Regions from separate parts of the Bacillus paramobilis genome, predicted to be linked through region 2. Evidence: riboswitches for the same ligand, from Rfam matches in the RefSeq annotation. Region 2 holds a riboswitch; each other region holds the start of a gene.
What was found. A riboswitch is a leader RNA that binds a small molecule or an ion and turns the genes downstream of it on or off. The one in region 2 is predicted to bind lysine.

Region 1 (4,492 bases), 1.2 Mb from region 2:
TCTCCGCGATAATCATTTCTACCTCTCCTGTTTGAAAAGCCCAATTTATTAGTTCACTTACAGCTTCTGTCGCATATCCTTTATTCCAATATTTCTCAATAAATCCGTAACCAATTTCTACTGTATGTTCCTCATTTGGTTTCCCTTTAAACCCTATATCACCTAGAACGATGTCATCTTCTTTTCGAATGACATACCACGCGCCCCAAGGTAATAAAGCCGCATCTTGTTTTACATTTTCTACATGTCCTACAATATGTGGACCACTATTATATCCTTGCTCGTTAGCAACGTGAATACGCTCTTCTGTACACGGCACTATATAGAGCCTTTCTGTTTCTAATTTCATATTGATTTCCCCTTTTCAATTAAACAATACCTCAATTTTACCAGAAATAAAGAGAATATTCATTCTATTCATCAGATTTATACTTATTCTTTGAAACGAATTTAAGGAATAATCCTCTTTTGTTAGTTATGTCGAATTATATTTTCTGAATTTTCTTTTAATTTTAAAGGGTTTTTCAATATTTTTTGCGAAACATTTGTATAACAATTTGTTTCTTTATTTTTTGTTACATAACAGTAGGTTCGGGTGGAGTTTTGCAAGCGTTTCCTATACAATAACCGATATTTTTTGACTTTTCCTAACAAAATATCTTGCAATATATTCAGAAAGTCATTACAATTGCCATATATTAAAAATCTTAGCAATATATCAAATCCTCATCAATCCGATGAGGTAGAGGTTGCGACTTTTATGAGTAAAACGGACGAGACACAGAGAATGTCACCGACTCCGTTTGAAAGGAAAAGTTGCCGAAGTTTATATTTCTTCTCTGGAAATATGAGCTGGGGCTGTCTCCGAAAGGAACAGAACTGTCACGTTTACAAAATTACCGTGTAAACGTGGGGTGCTATCTTAACGGAAGGGTATGATGGGGTGGTTATTTGTGAAACGTTCCGCCAAATTCCTTTGGCGGTTTTTTGTATTTTTCTCCCCCGTTCCTTCCTATCTTACAAGAAAAGGAGTGTTGAACATGAATAGCGCAACAAATCAAACTACCTCTGAAACACAAACTACAAATGGAAAAGGTGAATTAAAACGTAGTTTAAAATCAAGGCACCTTACAATGATTTCTCTCGGTGGTACAATTGGTACCGGACTATTTCTTGCCAGCGGTGGTGTCATCCATTCAGCTGGTCCTGGCGGTGCACTAGTCGCATACGCTGCAATTGGAATTATGGTTTATTTCTTAATGACAAGCTTAGCTGAACTCGCAGCTTACATGCCTGTTACCGGATCTTTTAGCACATATGCAACAAAATTTGTTGATCCGTCCCTTGGCTTTGCACTTGGATGGAACTATTGGTATAACTGGGCCATTACAATTGCTGCTGAACTCGCTGCTGTAACATTAATTATGAAATTTTGGTTCCCAGATACCCCTTCCCTCATTTGGAGCGGATTATGTTTAGCTATTATTTTCCTTTTAAACTATTTATCTGTTAAAGGGTTTGGTGAATCTGAATATTGGTTTGCACTTATTAAAGTAGTTACTATTATTATCTTTTTAATTGTCGGCTTCATGATGATTTTTGGAATTATGGGTGGCGAAACTGTTGGCTTCAAAAACTTCACTGTTGCAGATGCACCATTTAATGGCGGTATCATGGCAATTATCGGTGTATTTATGGCAGCTGGTTTCTCATTCCAAGGTACTGAATTATTAGGAGTTGCTGCTGGTGAAACATCTGATCCAGAGCGTAATATTCCGAAAGCGATTCGTTCTATCTTTTGGCGTATTCTTTTATTCTATATTCTTGCGATTCTCGTTATCGGTTTATTAATTCCTTATACAACAGAAAGCCTTGCTGCAAGTGATGTAACAGTAAGTCCATTTACACTTATTTTTGAAAAAGCTGGCGTTGCTTTTGCTGCTTCTGTTATGAACGCTGTTATTTTAACGGCAGTACTATCTGCTGGTAACTCTGGAATGTATGCATCAACTCGTATGCTTTGGGACTTAGCTCGCCAAGGAAAAGCACCAAAATTCTTAGGCAAATTAGACAGCCGCGGTGTACCTGTTAACGCATTAATCGTAACGTCAATTGTTGGTAGTATCGCTTTCATTGCTTCTTTATTCGGTGACGGCGTTGTATACATTTGGTTATTAAATGCATCTGGAATGTCTGGCTTTATCGCATGGGTCGGAATTGCAATTAGTCATTACCGTTTCCGTAAAGCATATATCGCACAAGGAAAAGATTTAAAAGACTTACCATATAGAGCAAAATGGTTCCCGTTCGGTCCAATTTTCGCATTTGCACTTTGTGTCATCGTCATTTTAGGTCAAAACTACGGCGCATTTATGGGCGAAGCAATCGATTGGAACGGCGTACTCGTTTCTTACATCGGTTTACCACTCTTTTTAGTACTATGGTTAGGATATAAATTTACGAAAAAAACGAAAGTGATTCCACTTGATAAATGTGAACTAAAATAAAGTAAAACGAGCAAACAAATTTGTTTGCTCGTTTTTTATTCCGATGCTTCTCCCTTCCCTATTTCTCCTGTTTTTGCAATAATAAAGGAAATATACATAAAGGTTGGGATACCATGAACATTCGCATTACTGATGAAGCAAAAGCAGCTATACATAGATTAGAACGTGAAGACAAAAAGATCATTCGCATTAGAGGGACAATGACAAACTCTTGTAGTATTTTCGTTGATGTGGATTTAATTTGGGATACATATGATGCAGATGATGTTGTATATGAAGATGCAGACCTTATCGTACAAATGGATTCATTCACGAAAGACTACACTGGTGATACGGTGAAACTTGATTATAAGACGACAGGTTTTAGTATTACGACTCCGAGTGAGACTTTAGTTTATGGGTTGTCGATTAAAAAATAGAAATTGTTTTATCTTATCAATGAGGTGAAAAAATGGGTAAATATGTTCCGTTAAAATTTTTATTTAATGAAGAATTAGTAGAAAAAATGGCTGATTCTATTTGTAAACACGATCCTACTTTCTCTAAATGTATCTTTGTAGATTCTGTAACATGTAAAGTTGAAAATTTAGAGTTAAAGCAGCGTATAGAAGTAATAGCAGATGAATTACATACTGCATTACAAAAAGATTTTAATGGAGCAATACATACTTTACTGAAAACATTGGGACCAGAAAACACAACAGAAGTAGGTACATTTACAAACGGATATATGTACATGCCTATTGCAAAATACGTTGAAAAATATGGACTTAACCATTTCCAATCCTCTTTTCATGCCATGTATGAGATAACAAAAAGGAATACTGCTGAATATGCTATTCGTCCTTTTCTTGAAACATACCATGAAGACACACTAGACATATTACAACAGTGGCTTCATGACGAAAACAGCCACATTAGGAGATTAGTTTCCGAAGGTACAAGACCAAGACTTCCTTGGGCTAAAAAAATAGGAGCACTGAAAGGTGACTTTAAGAACAATTTACAACTTCTTGAACCATTAATGAATGATCCTTCTAAATATGTCCAAAAATCAGTAGCCAATCATATTAACGATATTACGAAAGAAGATAGAGAACTCGTTTTTCAATGGTTGCAGCAATTACGGGATAGCAAACTTCCGATTAACCCTTGGATTATAAAACATGGGTTAAGAACAGTGATAAAGAATGATACTTTACCAAAAGATTTTTCTTTTTGAGTATTTTAAACAAAAACGCTTATACTTCAAAAATGAAGCATAAGCGTTTCTTTCTTTTGAATAAAGCAATAACAAACGTAATTCCCCTCCTTCACTGAAAGGTCTATAGCATTATTTCGATGAAGCTAAACACTCATAAAATCTATTCCTATTCCATTTCTACTTGCTTCACATAATATTCCATCGCTTCATTAAGCCATTTTTGTTCATCTTCTGTGAAAGGCGAAGGTATCATATTTTCAAGTTCTTGCATATCCAGTTCTTCCACACTAGTATTAGCTAACTTTTGTATCAGATCCTCATTAAGAAATGAAAAAGACTCTTCTATATATTCCTTAACCATCTCTTGTACTTTCGAATCCTCGACTGGTTTACCATATAATTGTTTAACCTTTTTAGACAATTGAATAAACGTTTTATCCAAAGCAATTTTATCTTCTTCTCGTTTCTTTGATAATTCTTCCACGATATCCGTTAACTCATGACGTTTCATCCATTCTTTATGTGTATGTTCTGTATTCATACCGTAAATAAGACTAAATAATACTGTACTATCTATTTCACATTCCTCTTCGACTAACTTCATTACTCTTTTAATTGCTTGCATTGATTGCTCAATTTTTTCTTTTTCACTTTCTAACACTTGCAAATGGAGAGACAAACTTTCATTCAAATCAACATCAAAACTTGATTCGTGTAACAAATTAGCGACTTTATCTAGACTATAGCCTAGAAATTTTAAACTTAGAATTTTTTGTAAGGT
Region 2 (4,492 bases):
ATTACCGAGTTCTTCCGCTAAACCGATTAAAATTCCTTCCGTTCCACGAATGTAGCAGAGTCGATACGAGTCCTCGTACTGAACTACTTCGCCAACGAGCTGAGCACCATGCTTCTTAGTAAGTCTGGATACCATTTCGTCAATGTCTTCAACGGTGAACATGACGCGTAAATAACCGAGGGCATTTACAGGAGCTGTCCGGTGATCTGCAATAGTAGGTGGTGTGAGAAATCGAGAAAGTTCAATTCGGCTATGGCCATCTGGAGTCACCATCATAGCAATCTCTACGGACTGAGAACCGAGTCCAGTTACGCGACCAGCCCATTCACCTTCGACAGTAGCGCGTCCTTCGAGTTTTAATCCAATCTCTTCGAAGAAAGAGATTGCGTTATCAAGAGATTCTACAACGATGCTGACATTATCCATTCTTAGTAATCTGTTGTTTGCCATAGTCTTTATCTCCTTTATATGTATAAATTTATTATCTAACTATCCTCATAATTATACTAAAATCTCCTATAAACAAAAAACACCTTGTCACAGTGTAGGAAAAAATGACAAGGTGTTTTCGGGTATAGAATAAACATTTTGTTAACAAACAAAACCTCGGAAACCTTCTACTACTGATATACGCATGAACTTTATTTCGTGAATGCTATTATTGTAAGAATTTGGTAATGTAGTTTCTATTCGATAATATAACTTCGACTTCCCCGCAAAATATTCCCATCCTATTTCTATTAATATAGGAAGGAAATAGATTTATATAATTTATTTTAAGTTTTACTGGTGGAAATTAACTCATCTGCACTAAAGGCTCAATTTTCGCCATAAATGATTGATGCAGTGCCTCGACACCTGTTACTAAATGAAGGCGGTCAATAACAACTGATACTTTAATTTCTGATGTACTTACCATTTTAATATGAATATCTTCTTCTTTTAAAGTAGTGAACATATTCGCAGCAACACCTGGATTAGAGACCATACCAGATCCTACAATTGATACTTTTGCTAAATGATTTTCATATTCTACAGATTCATATTGTAATGTTTCTTGATGTTGTTCTAATACCTCTAATGTTTCTTTTAAATCATTAGAATGGATTGAGAAGGAGAGATGAACAGTTCCTTCATTTGTAATACTTTGAATGATGATATCTACATTAATATGTGCCGCTGCTAATGTAGAGAAAACTGTTGAAAGTGCACCTTGTTCCAAACCTTTCATTGTGACGCGTGTAATATTATCTTCAAATGCAATACCTTTAACGATTGATTGTTGTTCCATGTTACATTCTCCTTTTACAATTGTTCCATTTTCTTGTTCCATACTTGAGCGAACTTCTAACATGACATTATGATTTTTAGCAAATTCAACAGCACGAGGGTGTAATACACCAGCACCGAGATTCGCTAGTTCTAACATTTCATCATAAGAAATTTCATCTAATTTATAAGCATCTTTTACAACTCGTGGGTCCGTCGAATAAACACCGGTCACATCCGTGTAAATATCGCATTTTTTTGCTTTCAGTGCAGCAGCTAATGCAACAGCAGTTGTATCAGAACCACCGCGGCCAAGCGTTGTAATTTCATGGTTTTCACTGATTCCTTGGAAGCCAGCTACAATAACAATCGTGCCTTCAGTAAGATAAGACTGAATTCGATCTGTATGAATGTCAGTAATCCGTGCACTGCTATGTACAGATTCTGTCGTAATACCAGCTTGCCATCCTGTTAATGAAATTGCGTTATAACCTTTTGCTTGTAGTGCCATCGTTAATAATGAAATAGTTACTTGTTCTCCTGTAGATAGAAGCATATCCATTTCACGTTTACTTGGATTTTCTGTAATAGCGTTAGCAAGTGCGACAAGTTCATCTGTACTTTTTCCCATTGCCGAAACGACAGAGACGATACCATGTCCTCGTTCATATTCTTCAATAATTAAATTTGCTACATGTTGAATACGCTCAGCACTTCCGACAGAAGTGCCACCAAATTTTTGTACAATCGTTTCCATTACGAATTCCTTCTTTCATCCATTTTTAAGAATAGATTAGGACATATATAAATCCCAACATTCCTGTAGTTACCAGAAAAAACAAAAAACACCATCTCAAATAAGTGAGGATGGTGCTGTTACAGGAAAAGGGAAACAGAAAACGGAGCTAATAAAAAAACCGCCAAAAAAGGAATATCATAAAAATGATATCTCTTTTTTGTAGATAGCTCTTCATACATACACTTCTGTACATATGACAGTTCTGTTTCTATTCGAAAACAGCCCCAATCGATAAATGCAGAGAAAATTATCGATTTCGGCAATACTTCCTTTCATCTAATTTCATAGACATCTCTGTGTCTCCATTAGAATAATCATAAGTATCGCAACCTCTATCTCACGTTTTAGGCGAGAGTGTTTGATTTATAAAGTTGTTGGTAACATTTGTTTTATAATAATTTAAATTTTTCGGGGAATCAAGTGTTTTGTATAAATTTTAAAAATTCTTTCTTTTCTTAAAGGAGTTTGTGAAAAGTGTAGCAAAATAAATTCATAGCATGTACATTAAATTTATAGTGCACTGGAGGTGGAAGAATGAAGGGGAAAAAGCCTATTTATGTTTCGGCAGAAATGAAAACGACAATGGAGAAATTATGGGAATATACGCAAGAACCAGATATACATACAGAATGGGATGCTCGTTTTACGGAAATTTCATATTTAGAGAAAAAAGAAGGAGAACCACAGAAGTTTTTATATAAAACAAAAATTGGATTTGGACTTGAAATAGCTGGTGAAGGGGAATCGATAGGTGAAATAAGAAAAGAAATAGGTGAACGTATTTCTTCTTTAAAATTTTGGACAGACAATCAATTATCACTTATTCAAATAGGGCGTGGTTATTGGAAGTATACCCCCCGTAAAGAACACATTCATTTTGAGACACAATATGATTATGATACGAGGTTTGGTCGTATAGGGAATGTAATAGATTTCTATATGTTTCGGCCGTTATTAGGTTGGGCGACTGCTTGGAGTTTTGATGCTTTAAAGTTATGGTTAGAAAAGGGACTTCATCCTAGATTACTAATTAGAAGAACAATGACATATTGGCTCGTGTGTTTATTAATTGCCTTTGTATGGATGTATCAAGGGATAGTGCCGAAACTAGTGTTTACTCATTCAGAAGAAGTAAAAATGTTGTCTGTGACAATTGGTTCAACTGCACATAGTATTTTTCTAGTTAAAATAATTGGATTGCTAGAAATTATTTTTGGTGTCCTATGGCTGTTGCCATTTCCAAAACGAAAAGTATTTATCGTACATATTTTTATGTTAATAGCCTTAACGATAGCGGCGGGTTTTACGAATATCGTAAGCTTTACAGAGCCGTTTAATCCAATTACATTAAACGTTCTACTTATGGGGTTATCGATTGTCGGTTATATAAATAGTTCTGATTTACCGAGTGCAAAAAATTGCAAGAGGAAGAGAAAGGAATAATGTATGGCTAATATGTATGAAAGACTATTAGGGGGTTCTTATAAAAAACTTCATCCGAAATTACAGAAACGCTATGAGATCACGGAAGAAAATAGCTTTACTGGAGAAGGAGAAATGGATGAAATTTACGGTGGTTCTTTTTTCGTAAAATTAATATTAAAAATTGCATCGAAGTTTAGAATGTTTTTCTCTGAGCGGGGGAAGGAAGTGCCATTTACAATACATAATACCGCTGAGCGAGATGAACATGGAAATGAACTAGTAAGGTGGAATCGTACTTTTTATTTCCATAATAAGAAAAGATATTTTAATGCCGTTATGCAGTTGGATGGAGAGAATAATGAAATTGTAGATTGTTTTGGTGAACCGCACTTACTTGTTTCTACATTGAATTTTCATATTGATGAGATGGGGGCAATGCATATTTCTTCAAAGAAACAATGGTTTTATATGTTTGGAAGAAAAATTCCGTTACCAAAGTTTTTGTATGGCGAAGCAAAAATTGTAGAAAGTTATGATGAAACGCAACAATGCTTTCGAATTCATGTACAAGTACGCAATCCGTTAATCGGTTCATTATTTTCATATAAGGGAACATTTGTGGAGAGGAAATAAATGATATGAAAAATATAATAGTTGGGCTTGCTTGTTATATTGTTTTTCTAATATGTGAGTGGACAAATGTAAACCCAGTTGAAGCAATTATATTATTATCTATTTTGTTATTTATACCGATGTCATTTTGCATCATTGATAAGAAAACAAGAAATGGATCATATGTATTCTTTTATAAACTGGTATCGCTGTTATATCCAATCGCAGCAATTAGTGCAACGCTAGCTTTCGTAACAAATCACTATTTCTTTGCTTTACTTTGGTTTGTATATACAGGAATTGTTGCGTTATTTGGTGTAAGTAGATTACTAGAAAGAGGATGGAAACCGTTAGAAGAGACGGCTATCGATAGTGCGTTTATGTATT
Region 3 (4,492 bases), 880 kb from region 2:
ATTTTCTCCTTGGCTTTTAAGATAATTCTTTTCATTAAAATGCGGAAATTCGTTGCTTCGTTTTTGGGACAATAATAAATTTGATCCAAAGTAACCCAATAATCATAATGATAAGGCTATGTAAAAATTGACCTGTAGCAATGAGTATAACACTCGAAAATACAATGAGTTGAATGCTTAGTAATATAAAGATTAAGCGAAGAAATTGGTTCATTCGTTTTTCAGTATCAATTGGATATAATGCTACAATAATATTTCCCGAAAAATATTTCCATAAGGAACGTAGCTGCATAGAAATCATATATAGGACGATGTAAGAGATAGCACCTTTTGCGTATATGTTTGGTATAAAATATAAGGCGAAGGCACCGATTAACCCTAAGCGGATATATATACCGAAATAATCATTCCCGCGTAAAAATGCGAGTGTATGTAAATAGAAGAAAGTTGCTCGTTTTTTATGTAATAAAGGTTCAATCCAATTTGTAAGCCATTTTCTTTTATTTACTTGCTTATTCAGTTGCGGAACATCGGTGAAAATGCTAGCAAATTGATAAAAACGAACGTTCATTTTTTCTTCTTGTTCAATTATGTAATCCCACGGTACTCGTTTTGTAGGCTGTTTTTTCGTATATAGAAATAGGAAAGCAAGTAGTAAGAGTAATCCGCCTAATATGAGAACATGTGCTGAGTAAAACAGCATGTAAATAATGAGTGCGTTACAAGCGATACGAATAATGAACCATATGTTTTTTTCATGGCTATCACGCCACATCCAATGTATGTACATATTCCAAGCTTTCGTAATCATTAAAATGATAAAGATTGTACATAAGAAAGGTACCGTTACTTGTAATGATTGCATTGCAAGTGGAACGAGAATAAGGAACGTAAATAATAATGGAAAAAGCTGAATGATGTAATTATATAGAAGAGACTTTTTAAAATAAGATGTTAGTTTCTCTTCTAATGCAAGCAAATAGACAGCATCAGGTTTTTGAATAAATGTACGGATAGGACATCTCGTTATAATGAATGTAAGTACAATCGTGATGAGTAGTAAAGCTATTTCTTTAGAAGGAGATGCTTTTAGAAACTGAGCATAGTAGTATGCGCCAACGCATGAAATAAAGATAAAGCTATATAGTAAACCGTTAATCATACGTGCAAAGTATGTAATGATATTTTGCATATGTTGTTGGAAGCGACTGCTCCATAGTGATTCGATTGACATGTTTTTCACCTCTTTGTTCTATTATATATGTTTTATAAAAGAAAAAACGAGCAAATTGCGTTATGCAACTTGCTCGTTTTTCTTTTCGTTATTTTTTTTCTGATCACGATTCATTAATGGATAGAAGGCAAAGCCGATTACGAATAAACCAATTCCGAGAAGGAACGTTTTTATATCGGATGCACCGGTTTTAATAACCCATAGTGCGTAGCAAAGTGCGATTACTGCGACTATACCATCTGTAATTCTTGCCCGCATTTCATTTTTATATGTTTCACCAGTTGCGACTAGTTTTAACTGGAAGATTGGTGAAACGAGATATGGAATAAGGTAGGCCAGTGTTGATACGGTAATAACGAATGTATAAGCTTCCGCAATAGTTCCTGATAACGTTGAGAATAAGAACACTTGCGACATAATGTTTGTTAATCGTAATGAGTAAATTGGACTTCCTTTTTTATTTGTTTTTGTGAAGAAGGAAGGGAAGAAACCTTCTTTTGCTGCTTGATACGGTACTTCTGAGCTTAATAAAATCCAGCCTAATATAGAACCGAATAGGGAAGTAAGAGCAAGTAATGCCATCAGTTTCCCGCCGCCATGACCCATTGCAGCGTTTAATGCATCTGCTAATGGACGTTCAGAAGCTTGTAATTTATCAACGTGAAGTACACCCATTGTTAAAATTGTAATTCCTAAGTAAATCGCAACTGTAATAAGTAATCCTGCAACTGTTGCGCGTTTTACTGTTTTAGGAGAGGTAGCACGGTTTGATAAAAGTACTGCCGATTCAATTCCGATAAATGCCCAAAGCGTTGTAAGAGCAGCTAAGTTTACTTGTGAAAGAAGGCCGTGTGATACACCTGATTTATCGATCATCGGTGTGTACCATTGTCCAAACTTAGAAGCTTCGAATGCAAATAACGTAACGACGATGAATAAAAGGAATCCAGTTACTTTCGTTGTTGTTGCTAAGAAGTTTAGCTTTCCAGCTCCGCTTACACCGTTTGTTAATATAATATGAGTTCCCCAAAGTAAGATGGAACAAATCGTAAATGTAATTAGTTTTCCGACTTCTATATCGAACGAGCCGATTGAAAAGAGTAGTCGTGTATCTTTCATAATTGGGAAGAAGAGTGATAAATATCCCGCGAAAGATGTAATGATGGCAACGTTACTTGCCCAGTTTGCAACCCAATATCCCCATACCATACTGAAACCAGCCATTTTTTTCTTTTTTGGTGTTGAGAATAAAGCATATGCATGACTTTGTGGTCCTGTCGTTAAATCAGGACGACGAATTGCTAAATTACCGAAAACAAGAGCTAGCATTAAAACACCAAACCCTGTTGTTAACCAAGCTAAAGTGACACCGAGAGGGCTTGCTGTTTGTGCCAACGTACTTGGCACCATGAAAATCCCAGCGCCAACCATGTTACCGACAACGAAAGCTGTTAGTACCCAAAAGCCCCATTTTTTTTGTTGCATAGAAAATACCTCCAAAGTTAGTATAACCAAGTCAAGCGAGGAGATATGTATGTCTTCTTAGTAGAGAAGAGAAGTCCCAAACAAAACAAAAAAAGCACGTAATTTGCCGCTACATGCTTTCTATCTTATAAGAAACCCACGACATACCTCTCGATAGCTCTCCACAAACGAAACGTTTCGTTTGTGACAGTTCTGCACTTATTAAATGCAGACCCAGCAAGCGTGCATGGTGGACACGGGCTTACTTCGGCAATCATTCCTTTCTCATTCCTTCATCAATGCCACTACATCTCCAGAAATGATACTCTTAATGACTGCAACCTCTACCTCACCGAGATACGAATGAGGATTTAAATATTAAATTAACGTCTTTAAGAGTAACAAATGAATTTTTATACGTCAATGGATATAGAAATAATCAGATTATAGGGAAGAGTTTGTGATTAAAAGGGAGAGGGATTGTTATGTAATATTGAATTTTCATAATATAATAAATGTTATTGGCGCTAGAAGATTGAGAAGGGGATGAAGTATATGTCTGTATGTCATAAACATTCAGTAATAGGTGTATTAGATTCGGGAGTTGGGGGATTAACAGTTGCGAGCGAAATTATAAGACAATTGCCTAAAGAGAGCATTTACTATATTGGTGATAATGATCGTTGTCCGTATGGGCCAAGAAGTGTAGAGGAGGTACAATCTTTCATATTTGAAATGGTTGAGTTCCTCAAAAAGTTTCCATTAAAAGCCCTAGTTGTAGCATGTAATACTGGTGCAGCTGCTGCATTGACTGATTTGCAAGAAGCACTTCCCATTCCGGTTATTGGCGTTATACATCCGGGAGCAAGAGCGGCAATTAAAGTGACAAAGAAAGGGAAAATCGGAGTAATTGGAACTGTAGGTACGATACAGTCTAATATGTACGAAAAAGCATTGCACGAGCTTGATACATATTTAGAAGTGCATAGTCATGCGTGCCCAACTTTAGCTACAGTTGTAGAAAATCAATTAGAAGATACAGCATATGTAACGCAACAAGTGAAACAAGCTTTACTGCCATTAACGAAGGAAGATATAGATACGTTAATTCTTGGGTGTACGCATTATCCACTTTTAGAGTCCTATATAAAAAAGGAACTAGGAGAAGATGTAACGATTATTAGTTCCGCAGAAGAAACAGCGATAGAGTTAAGCACAATTTTACAGCACAAAGGAATTCTGTCTGACAATCTTAATCCGAAGCATCGATTTTTTACAACAGGCTCAGTTTCATCATTTGAACATATTGCTGAGCGATGGCTAGGTTATCAAATTTCTGTAGAATGTGTGAATTTAACTATGGAAAAACAACTCGTGAACTCAATTGTATAAAAAGAAGCTGATCTAAAAATAGATCAGCTTCTTTTTATAAGATTAAACTAAGTTTAATACAGTTACTTTTTCACGTGTCATAGACTCAAGGCTCTTGCGAATACCTTGTGCGCCCATACCTGAACCTTTTACACCAATGAATGGGAAGTGGTCAGGGCCGCGCTCTGTGCGTCCGTTAATTTGAACAGAACCAGTTTCGATTTTGTTAGCAATTGCAAATGCTTTGTTAATGTCTTTTGTGAAGACACTTGCTTGCAAGCCGAACTCTGATTTGTTAGCAATTTCAATTGCTTGCTCATCTGAAGAAACACGGATGATTGGAAGGATTGGGCCGAATGGCTCTTCCCAAGCAACTTTCATTTCTTCTGTTACGTGGTCGATTAATGTTGGGTAAATTAAGTT

Region 1: linked by a shared signal. The riboswitch ahead of AABL52_RS12125 (amino acid permease) and the one ahead of AABL52_RS18105 (aspartate kinase) in region 2 are both predicted to bind lysine.
Region 3: linked by a shared signal. The riboswitch ahead of AABL52_RS22730 (amino acid permease) and the one ahead of AABL52_RS18105 (aspartate kinase) in region 2 are both predicted to bind lysine.

The regions. Positions count from the first base shown of each region.
Region 1 is NZ_CP151108.1:2,350,205-2,354,696, reverse strand. Features, by position in the region: gene AABL52_RS12130 (GNAT family N-acetyltransferase) at 1-349, opposite strand, end outside; lysine riboswitch at 736-928, shown strand; gene AABL52_RS12125 (amino acid permease) at 1,041-2,507, shown strand; gene AABL52_RS12120 (iron-sulfur cluster biosynthesis family protein) at 2,621-2,926, shown strand; gene AABL52_RS12115 (DNA alkylation repair protein) at 2,959-3,729, shown strand; gene AABL52_RS12110 (MerR family transcriptional regulator) at 3,878-4,492, opposite strand, start outside.
Region 2 is NZ_CP151108.1:3,554,829-3,559,320, reverse strand. Features, by position in the region: gene AABL52_RS18110 (VOC family protein) at 1-450, opposite strand, end outside; gene AABL52_RS18105 (aspartate kinase) at 797-2,026, opposite strand; lysine riboswitch at 2,225-2,411, opposite strand; gene AABL52_RS18100 (DoxX-like family protein) at 2,603-3,511, shown strand; gene AABL52_RS18095 (DUF4166 domain-containing protein) at 3,515-4,126, shown strand; gene AABL52_RS18090 (YndJ family protein) at 4,132-4,492, shown strand, end outside.
Region 3 is NZ_CP151108.1:4,437,115-4,441,606, reverse strand. Features, by position in the region: gene AABL52_RS22735 (ABC transporter permease) at 35-1,234, opposite strand; gene AABL52_RS22730 (amino acid permease) at 1,295-2,719, opposite strand; lysine riboswitch at 2,866-3,053, opposite strand; gene racE (glutamate racemase) at 3,254-4,090, shown strand; gene gapN (NADP-dependent glyceraldehyde-3-phosphate dehydrogenase) at 4,133-4,492, opposite strand, start outside.